3 regions of the Ruoffia tabacinasalis genome follow, and region 3 is predicted to be linked to each of the others. Evidence: predicted binding sites of a transcription regulator. Region 3 holds the regulator's gene; each other region holds the start of a gene.

Region 1 (3,290 bases), on a different contig from region 3:
AGTTGTCGATTATGAAATCGAAGGTGAATTCCCACAATACGGTAACAACGATAAACGTGCCGATGAGATCGGTGTTGATTTACTTAAAGCATTCATGACTAAAGTTAAGAAACATCCAACATACCGTGATGCTATCCATACAACATCAATCTTAACTATTACATCAAACGTTGTTTACGGTAAGAAAACTGGTAACACGCCAGACGGTCGTCGTGAAGGAGAGCCATTTGCTCCTGGAGCGAACCCAATGCACGGACGTGATACTCATGGGGCGTTAGCAAGTTTACTTTCAGTTGCTAAGATGCCTTACGAATATGCTTTAGATGGAATTTCAAATACATTCTCAATCATTCCAAAAGCCTTAGGTAAAGATGAAGAAATTCAAAAAGATAACTTAGTGAATATGTTAGACGGATATATTAAAGAAGGTGGACACCACTTAAACGTTAACGTGTTTAACCGTGAAACGTTATTAGATGCGATGGATCACCCAGAAGAATATCCACAATTAACAATCCGTGTATCTGGTTATGCTGTAAACTTCATCAAATTAACTAGAGAGCAACAAATGGATGTTATTAACCGTACAATGCACAGTTCAATGTAAACAATTAAGTCTTAGATATCTTGTAGAAAGGGGGATATATCTTGTCAGAAGTTAAAACACCAATTATTGGGAATGTCCACTCGACTGAAAGTTTCGGATCAGTTGACGGACCAGGGATACGATTCATCTCTTTTATGCAAGGATGTCGTCTTCGTTGTCAGTTTTGTCATAATCCAGATACTTGGAATATGCGTGGAGGAACGCAATATACACCACAAGAATTATTCGATGAAGCCATACAATACCGTTCTTTTTGGGGTAATAGCGGCGGAGTAACTGTAAGTGGGGGAGAACCTTTACTTCAAATCGAATTTCTGATTGAATATTTCAAAATTTGTAAAGCACATGGTGTCCACACAACCATTGATACGTGTGGCGCGCCCTTTACTTTAGAGGAGCCATTCCGCTCACAATTTGAAGAACTGATGAAGTATACTGATCTGTTCTTATTTGATATTAAGCATATTGATCCAAAAGGTCATGCGAAATTAACAGGCGTGCGCAATGAGAATATCATGCAGATGGCTGAATTACTTTCAGAGTTGAATATACCTGTTTGGATTCGTCACGTACTTGTACCAACGCGTACAGATTATGATGAGTATCTGATCCGATTAGGCGATTATGTTGAAACTTTATCAAATGTTCGCAAATTCGAGGTGCTTCCATATCATAAACTAGGTGTCTACAAATATGAAGCACTAGGAATTAAATACCGTTTGGAAGGAGTCGAACCACCTACTGTAGAACGGGTCGAGAATGCTAAAAGATTGTTGAGAACAGAACGCTATAAAGGATATTTAGATGATTAAATAAAGCGACATAATTAAAGCGTAACACTATAAAATAGTGTTGCGCTTTTTATGTATTTCTAGCAAATATTACCAGTATATTCAAAGAAATATTAATATCAATAAAACAATATCAATGTTGTTATATAACAGAAGCGTCAAGATGCTCATTTAATCACATATAGAGAATTATCATTGATTGAAACAGCATAAATAACTGTTATAACACTTAATAAAAACCTTTTATAATAGGATTTTTACAAATAAAACACTTTACTTTACTTTGTGAAAAAGGTAACATGTAATCAAAGATAAAGAAAAGGGGAGCGTAACAATGACGGAATTAATTGAAAAAGAAGTTATCGGAAATGTTAATTACATGATTAATGGTTTAGTAGAAAAAGGTTTGGTTGCTTTAGAGGAATTCGATCATTTTAATCAAGAGCAAATTGATCACATTGTAGCGAAAGCTTCAGTTGCAGCTTTAGATCAACATGGTACTTTAGCAAGACATGCGGTTGAAGAAACTGGCCGTGGTGTATTTGAAGACAAGGCGACAAAGAACTTATTTGCTTGTGAGCACGTTGTAAATTACATGCGAGATATGAAGACAGTTGGTGTTATCAGTGATGATGAAGTGACGGGGATCACAGAAATTGCTGAACCTGTTGGAGTTATTTGCGCCATCACTCCGACAACGAATCCGACGTCGACAACTATTTTCAAAGCGCTCATCGCATTAAAAACTCGTAACCCAATCATTTTTTCATTTCACCCGGCAGCACTTGAGTCATCGGCTCACGCTGCTCAAATCGTTCGAGATGCAGCGATTGAAGCAGGTGCACCAGAAAACTGTGTACAGTGGATTACAGAACCATCGTTAGATGCAACGAATGCATTAATGAATCACGATGGGGTTGCAACAATCTTAGCCACTGGTGGAAATGCCATGGTTAAATCAGCTTACTCATGTGGTAAGCCAGCGTTAGGAGTTGGGGCAGGAAATGTGCCAGCTTACGTTGAAAAGACAGCAAACGTTAAGCAAGCAGCTTATGACATCGTATTAAGTAAATCATTCGATAACGGAATGGTATGTGCTTCTGAACAAGCCGCAATTGTTGATAAAGAAATCTATAAAGAATTTAAAGATGAATTAGTAAGCTATCATGCTTATATCGTAAATTCAAAAGAGAAAGCACTATTAGAGGAATTTTGTTTCGGTTCTAAAGCATTCAGTGAAAACTGTGCTGGCGCAAAATTAAATAATGAAATTGTTGGGAAACCAGCGACATGGATTGCAGAACAAGCAGGTTTCACCGTTCCGGAAGAAACAAATATTCTAGTAGCAGAGGTGTCAGAAGTTGGACCAAACGAACCATTAACACGCGAAAAACTATCTCCAGTCTTAGCCTTATTGAAGTCAGAAACAACTGAAGATGGAATTCAAAAAGCTGCACAAATGGTTGAGTTCTTTGGATTAGGTCACTCAGCTGCGATTCATACACAAAATCAAGAATTAGCGAATGAATTCGGCCGTCAAGTTAAAGCCATTCGAGTTATTTGGAACTCTCCTTCAACATTCGGGGGAATCGGAGATGTATACAATGCCTTCATCCCTTCATTAACTCTAGGTTGTGGATCATACGGACGCAACTCAGTTGGTGGAAACGTCGGAGCATTGAATTTACTTAACATTAAAACAGTAGGGAGACGACGCAATAACATGCAATGGTTTAAAGTACCTTCAAAAATTTATTTCGAACGTGACTCAATCCAATATTTAAAAACAATGGCTGATGTTGAACGCGTCATGATTGTTACGGATGAATCTATGATGAAACTCGGCTTTACGCAAAGAATTATCGACCAGCTTGAGGCACGTCAAAATAAAG
Region 2 (3,290 bases), on a different contig from region 3:
ATTGGACGGAAATTTTCGAATGTTAAACCAACAGCTAAACCACCAATACCAGACTCTGCTAATGGTGTATTAAACACACGGTCCTCTCCGAATTTTTCTTGTAAACCTTCTGTGGCACGGAATACCCCACCGTTAGCTCCTACGTCTTCACCGAAGACTAAAGTACGGTCATCGTTGCCTAGTTCAATTTCTAATGCGTTTGTGATCGCTTGAATCAATGTCATTTGAGCCATGATTATTTATTCTCCTTTGCTTCGTAGTATTCAATTTGTTCTTGTGTTACATAGTCAGGAGTTTCAAACATATTTTTCAAGAAGTCCGAAACTTTTTGTTTAGGAGTAGATTCTGCTTGTTTAATTGCTTCTTTAGCAGCTTCTTTAGTGTTTTCAACTACTTCGTTTTCTTTTTCTTCTGTCCATAATCCTTTTTCAGTTAAGAATTTACGGTAACGGTTTAATGGGTCACGTTGACGCCATTCGTCTTGAGCACCTTCTGGTTGGTAACGTTTTGGATCATCACCTGATAGTGAGTGAGGTCCGAAACGGTAACATAATGTTTCGATTAATACTGGTCCGTTTCCTGCAATCGCATATTCACGCGCAGCTTTCGTTACAGCATAAACCGCTAAAATATCCATACCATCAACTTGAATACCTGGAATACCTACAGCTACAGCTTTTTGAGCTAATGTTGGTGCTGCAGTTTGGAATTCACGTGGAGTTGAGATAGCCCAACCGTTGTTTTGAATTACGAAGATTGCTGGTGCTTTGTAAGCTCCGGCAAAGTTCATTCCTTCATACACATCACCTTGAGATGAACCACCGTCACCTGTCCAAGTCATTGCTACGGCTTTACGACCATTTTTCTTGATTCCTAAAGCTGCACCAGCAGTTTGAACATACTGTGCACCAATAATAATTTGTGGTGGGTAAGCGCGGAAATCTTCAGGGTAAGTACTTCCTTCAACATGTCCTTTAGACCATAAGTATGCTTTGTAACTTGGTAATCCATGTTGCATTAATTGAGGTAGATCACGGTATCCTGGGAAGATAATGTCATCTTCAGTTGTTGCCGCAATTGTTCCTAATTGAGAAGCTTCTTGTCCAGTTGTTGGAGCTACGAATCCTAAACGTCCTTGACGACTTAATGCTTGAGTACGGTTATACCACTCGCGGTAGAAAACCATATCTTCCATAAATGTTACTAATTCTTCGTCTGAAAGTTCAGGCATTAATTCCTCATTAACTACCTTTCCATCATTATCTAATATTTGAACTGTGCTAAAATCAAAGTTATCTGCTCTTAGCAGATCTTCCATTTTTGCAGGAGCTTTTTTATTTGCCATGCTATTACACATTCCTCTCTTAAAATAATTTAGAATAATACAAAGCACAATAAACTGTACTATTCAGTTGCTTCTAATTTATCACGCTTACTAAATAATTGCAAGTATTAAAAATATTATAAATCGGTTACAAAACTTGATTTTAAGCTAATTGTGAAACTTTTCTCAATCTGGCGATTGAAATTTAAAATTTTATTTGTTGTTATATTTTCAGTGAAAATGTGTTTCAATAAGGAAATTCTGTTGTAGTACAAAATTCGCCTGTAACATTTATTATAATCAAATGAGATGATTCCAATTTGTTTGTTATAATGTTTTTTTATAGTTCTTTTTATAAATTGTTTCTATTTAATGTTTTGAGTCATCTATTGCATAAAATTTCATATAAATACTTGCTGCATCTACATTGTTAACTGTTTATTTTTAATATACTAAAGTAATTATTATTTCTAGAAGTAATAAGTTAATTTTATTCATTTAGTATTTTTTCACTTAAACAAAATATTTTGCCACAAAAAATAAGTGTCAGTGAACTATTTCACTAACACTTATTTATTATATCGCTTAAAAAGATCTAAATCGTTTATTACGATTGGCTAATCGTGTATCAACATCTAGTTGACTTAATTCTTTAAACTTCGCTTTAATATCATTTATAGTGCGTTTTAAGATGACATCTCTATTTAAAGGAACTCCATGATTTATCTCTGGAATGATTTTTTCTACGACTTTTAATTCGTGTAAATCAGATGCCGTAAGTTTCATGACGTCCGCTGCTTTAGAAGCCAGTTTCGCGTCCTTCCATAATATAGATGCAAAGCCTTCTGGAGATAGAATGGAGTAAACACTATTCTCAAGCATCCACACTTCATCTGTTAATGCTAAAGCTAACGCTCCTCCACTTCCGCCTTCTCCTAGAATTATCGATAAGGTAGGTACTCCAACTTTCGCAAAAGTTAATAGTGATTGGGCAATTGCTTCCCCAATACCTGTCTCTTCTGATTCTGGTGAGGCATGTGCTCCAGCTGTATTAATTAAGGTTAATACCGGACGATTAAATTTATTCGCTTGTTCGACAAGGCGAATAGCTTTTCGGTAACCACCCGGTCCGACGGACCCAAAGTTTCGTTCAATGTTCTCACGGGTTGTACGGCCTTTTTGAATACCGATAATCGTTATAGGTTGCCCGTCATACATACCGATACCGCCAATAATGGATTTATCGTCTTCCATATGACGGTCCCCATGTAATTCAATAAACCAATCGGTTAAATTCTCAATGATATCAATCGTTGAGATTCTTTTTAAATCTCTTGCTTTTAAGACTTTTTCATATGCTTGGCTCATAATTACACACCACCTTCATATGAATGAGCTTGGACTAATTGGCTGATGATTTGTTTCTGGTTTGATCTTGGTACAATTGAATCGATAAAACCATTATCAAATACCCATTCAGCTTGTTGAAAGTCTTTCGTCAATTTACTTTTGATTGTTTGTTCAATCACACGCTTCCCAGCAAAACCTACGATCGCTCGCGGTTCAGCAAGAGTTACGTCTCCTTGCATCGCAAAACTCGCTGTGACTCCACCCGTTGTCGGATTTGTCAACACACTACAATAGAATAAGCCTGCATCTTGATGCTTAGAAACCACTTGCGAGATTTTCGCCATCTGCATTAAGGATAAGATACCTTCTTGCATTCTAGCTCCACCCGAAGCAATGTACAGAACTACTGGAAGTTTATTCTCAGTCGCATGTTCGAACAGTCGTGTAATTTTCTCCCCAACAATTGTTCCCATACTCGCCATGACGAATCGTTTATCCATCACACCAATTGCTAGTTCTCTACCATCAATCCTTGCTTCGCCTGTGACGACTGCTTCTTTCAATTGAGTATTTTCTTGCGCTTTTTCTAACTTGGCACTATAGCCTGGAAAATCTA
Region 3 (3,290 bases):
GCGAGCGAGCCGCCGGAAATTCCCAAAAGTGCGCCCAGTAGATGTTGACAAAACGCAGATCTACCGAGGAATTGTGTGCTGCGGGTGCGGTGGTCACAAGATCGATGTTGGAACCGAAAGATATCACGTTGTCTGCCGGTCATGTGGCTACCGCGAGTCAAAAGAAAAAGCAGTGTTGCGAACCCTATGCGACTTAGCAATCCTAGACTATGACCAGCCGCTGACTCGAAGAACCCTAAATTATTACCAAGATACGAAAGGCATTCATAATACAATCCGACACGTCCTAAAGAAATATTTCAAAGTACATAGCCGCGGCCGGACCGCTGACTATATTAACCCAATGAAGCGGATGGAAGACGCATTTGATGATCTAAAATTCCGATTCCGGGATATTCCGTGATAAACGAGCACTCGAAAAAAATTCGAGTGCTCGATTCCGGCTAAACAAGCACTCGAAATGAATTCGAGTGCTCGATTCGGGCTAAACGATCATTCAAAAATAATTCGAGTGCTCGATTCGGACTAAACAATCATTCGAAAAAAATTCGAGTGCTCGTTTCCGACAAAAATCACCAATTTTCACAAACAATCATCACCATATTCGAATTTAATTACTATTTTGCATAATATTTCACATAAAAAGCTTTATTCTCACTATAAAATATATTAGAATATAAAAGTTAGGCTAAATAGGCTCAGAATTCACAATAATTGTAAACCCTCGAAGGTTACATTTGGACAAAGTTTGTGAAGGAGTGCTATAATGAGCATGACTTAAAAATTAGATATAGATAAACCTAGGAGGAGGCAATTTATGGCAAAAGAAATACCAAAAGCGACTGCCTTGAGATTACCCATCTATCATAGGTATTTACGATTCTTGCAACATGCAGGGAAAAAGCGCATTTCTTCAACGGAATTAAGTGAAGCTGTAAAAGTAGATAGTGCGACCATTCGTCGTGACTTTTCATACTTCGGGGCATTGGGGAAACGTGGTTACGGTTACGATGTGGATCACTTATTAGACTTTTTCTCGCGTATTTTGAATCAAGATCGCTTAACGTCGGTTGGACTGGTGGGTGTAGGTAATTTGGGGAATGCACTGATTAACTACAATTTCCGGAAGAATAGCAATATTCGAATTGGAGCCGCGTTTGATGTAAATACTGACATAATTGGAACAATTCAACGTGGTGTCCCAGTTTATTCAATGGATGAATTGGAAGAGCAAATCCAACAACAACAAATTGAAATTATTATTTTATCAGTCCCACAAGACGTCGCAGGAGATATCGTGAACCGAATTATCGAGGCGGGAGTGAAAGGAATCATGAACTTCACGCCACTTAGATTTGATGTACCACGCAACGTTCGTGTTCAAAATGTGGACCTGACAAATGAACTACAGACACTCATTTACTTCATTGATAGTAATATGGATGATGCAGAGGACTTCTCTGATTTTGAAAATAAATAATTGTAAAGCATGCCAAAAGGTGTGCTTTTTTTTTCGAAAAAAATAATTCAATGACTTGATTTTTTGACCAATTTAGACTATTATAAGATTAAACCATTAGCACTCAAATAAAACGAGTGCTAAATATAAAAATAAAAATCATTTGGAGGGTATAATATGATTAAACCTTTAGGAAAACGTGTTGTTATCAAAGTGGCAGAAACAGAAGAAACGACAGCAAGTGGTTTCGTATTACCAAGTTCAGCTAAAGAAAAAGAACAATACGGTGAAATTGTGGCAATTGGACCAGAAATTGAAGAAAAAGATGGCGTTAAAGTTGGCGACACAGTGTTCTTCAAGAATTATTCTGGAACAGAAGTTGAACATGGCGATGAGTCATTGTTGATTATTGAACACAAAGATTTATTAGCAGTCTTAGCATAATATCGAATTTAAAGGAGAGAATATTATATGGCAAAAGATTTAAGATTTTCAGAAGATGCACGTGCAGCTCTACTACGTGGAGTTGATATCTTAGCAGATACAGTTAAAGTAACATTAGGGCCAAAAGGGCGTAATGTCGTATTAGATCAACAATTTGGATCACCAACAATTACAAATGATGGTGTAACGATCGCTCGCGAGATCGAATTGGAAGATCGCTTCGAGAATATGGGTGCACAGTTAGTCATGGAAGTAGCTTCTAAAACGAATGATATTGCAGGTGACGGAACAACGACTGCAACATTATTAACCCAAGCGATTGCACGTGAAGGAATGAAAAACGTGACGGCTGGTGCGAATCCAGTAGGTGTTCGTCGTGGTATTGAGATGGCGACACGCGCGGCTGTAGAAGCTTTACAATCATTATCTCAACCCGTTTCTTCAAAAGAATCGATTGCACAAGTTGCATCGGTATCTTCAGGAGATGAAAAAGTAGGGGAATTAATCGCTGACGCTATGGAAAAAGTAGGTCAAGATGGCGTTATTACCATCGAAGATTCACAATCGATTGAAACTGAATTATCAGTTGTTGAAGGGATGCAATTTGACCGTGGTTACTTATCACAATACATGGTCACAGATAACGAGAAAATGATCGCGGATCTTGAGAATCCATATGTATTAATTACAGACCGTAAAATTACAAACATCCAAGATGTACTACCTTTACTAGAAAGCGTAATGCAAACAAGTCGTCCGTTATTAATTATTGCGGAAGATATTGAAGGAGAAGCATTACCAACACTTGTATTAAACAAATTACGCGGAACATTAAATGTGGTTGCTGTTAAAGCACCTGGTTTTGGTGACCGTCGTAAAGCAATGTTAGAAGACTTAGCTATCTTAACAGGTGCAACGGTTATCTCTGAGGAATTAGGCTTCGAATTGAAAGACGCAACAGAAGAGCACTTAGGTTCAGCAGGTAAAGTCAATGTAACTAAAGACAATACAACAATTGTTGAAGGTGCTGGTTCGAAAGAACAAATTGACAACCGTGTGGCATTAATCCGTGCACAAATCGAAGACACAACAAGTGAATTTGACCGTGAGAAATTACAAGAACGCCTAGCTAAATTAGGTGGCGGAGTGGCTGTGATTAAAGTTGGTGCGGCTACTGAAACAGAACAAAAAGAAATTAAATTACGTATTGAAGATGCCCTAAACGCAACGCGTGCAGCGGTTGCTGAAGGTATTGTAGCTGGTGGTGGTACTGCTTTAGTGAATGTGCAAGACGCAGTCAACGCTCTTGAAGCAGAAAGCGACGAAGCAACTGGTATCGCAATTGTTGCGCGTTCATTAGAAGAACCCGTTCGTCAAATCGCTGAAA

Evidence for each region. Region 3 encodes Rex, which represses fermentation and respiration genes when NADH is low (regulators of the CRP and FNR family bind a similar motif). Its sites were predicted from a motif close to TTGTGAANTANTTCACAA; they were not measured.
Region 1: the regulator Rex is predicted to act here: its motif matches at 1,682-1,699, upstream of adhE (bifunctional acetaldehyde-CoA/alcohol dehydrogenase).
Region 2: the regulator Rex is predicted to act here: its motif matches at 1,497-1,514, upstream of pdhA (pyruvate dehydrogenase (acetyl-transferring) E1 component subunit alpha).

The regions. Positions count from the first base shown of each region.
Region 1 is NZ_JBHSHQ010000066.1:10,097-13,386, forward strand. It holds gene pflB (formate C-acetyltransferase) at 1-607, shown strand, start outside; gene pflA (pyruvate formate-lyase-activating protein) at 649-1,419, shown strand; gene adhE (bifunctional acetaldehyde-CoA/alcohol dehydrogenase) at 1,733-3,290, shown strand, end outside.
Region 2 is NZ_JBHSHQ010000037.1:39,566-42,855, forward strand. It holds gene ACFO5Y_RS06490 (alpha-ketoacid dehydrogenase subunit beta) at 1-233, opposite strand, end outside; gene pdhA (pyruvate dehydrogenase (acetyl-transferring) E1 component subunit alpha) at 236-1,345, opposite strand; gene accA (carboxyltransferase subunit alpha) at 1,910-2,692, opposite strand; gene accD (acetyl-CoA carboxylase, carboxyltransferase subunit beta) at 2,695-3,290, opposite strand, start outside.
Region 3 is NZ_JBHSHQ010000055.1:19,021-22,310, reverse strand. It holds gene ACFO5Y_RS09245 (nuclease-related domain-containing protein) at 1-403, shown strand, start outside; gene ACFO5Y_RS09240 (redox-sensing transcriptional repressor Rex) at 818-1,480, shown strand; gene ACFO5Y_RS09235 (co-chaperone GroES) at 1,637-1,903, shown strand; gene groL (chaperonin GroEL) at 1,931-3,290, shown strand, end outside.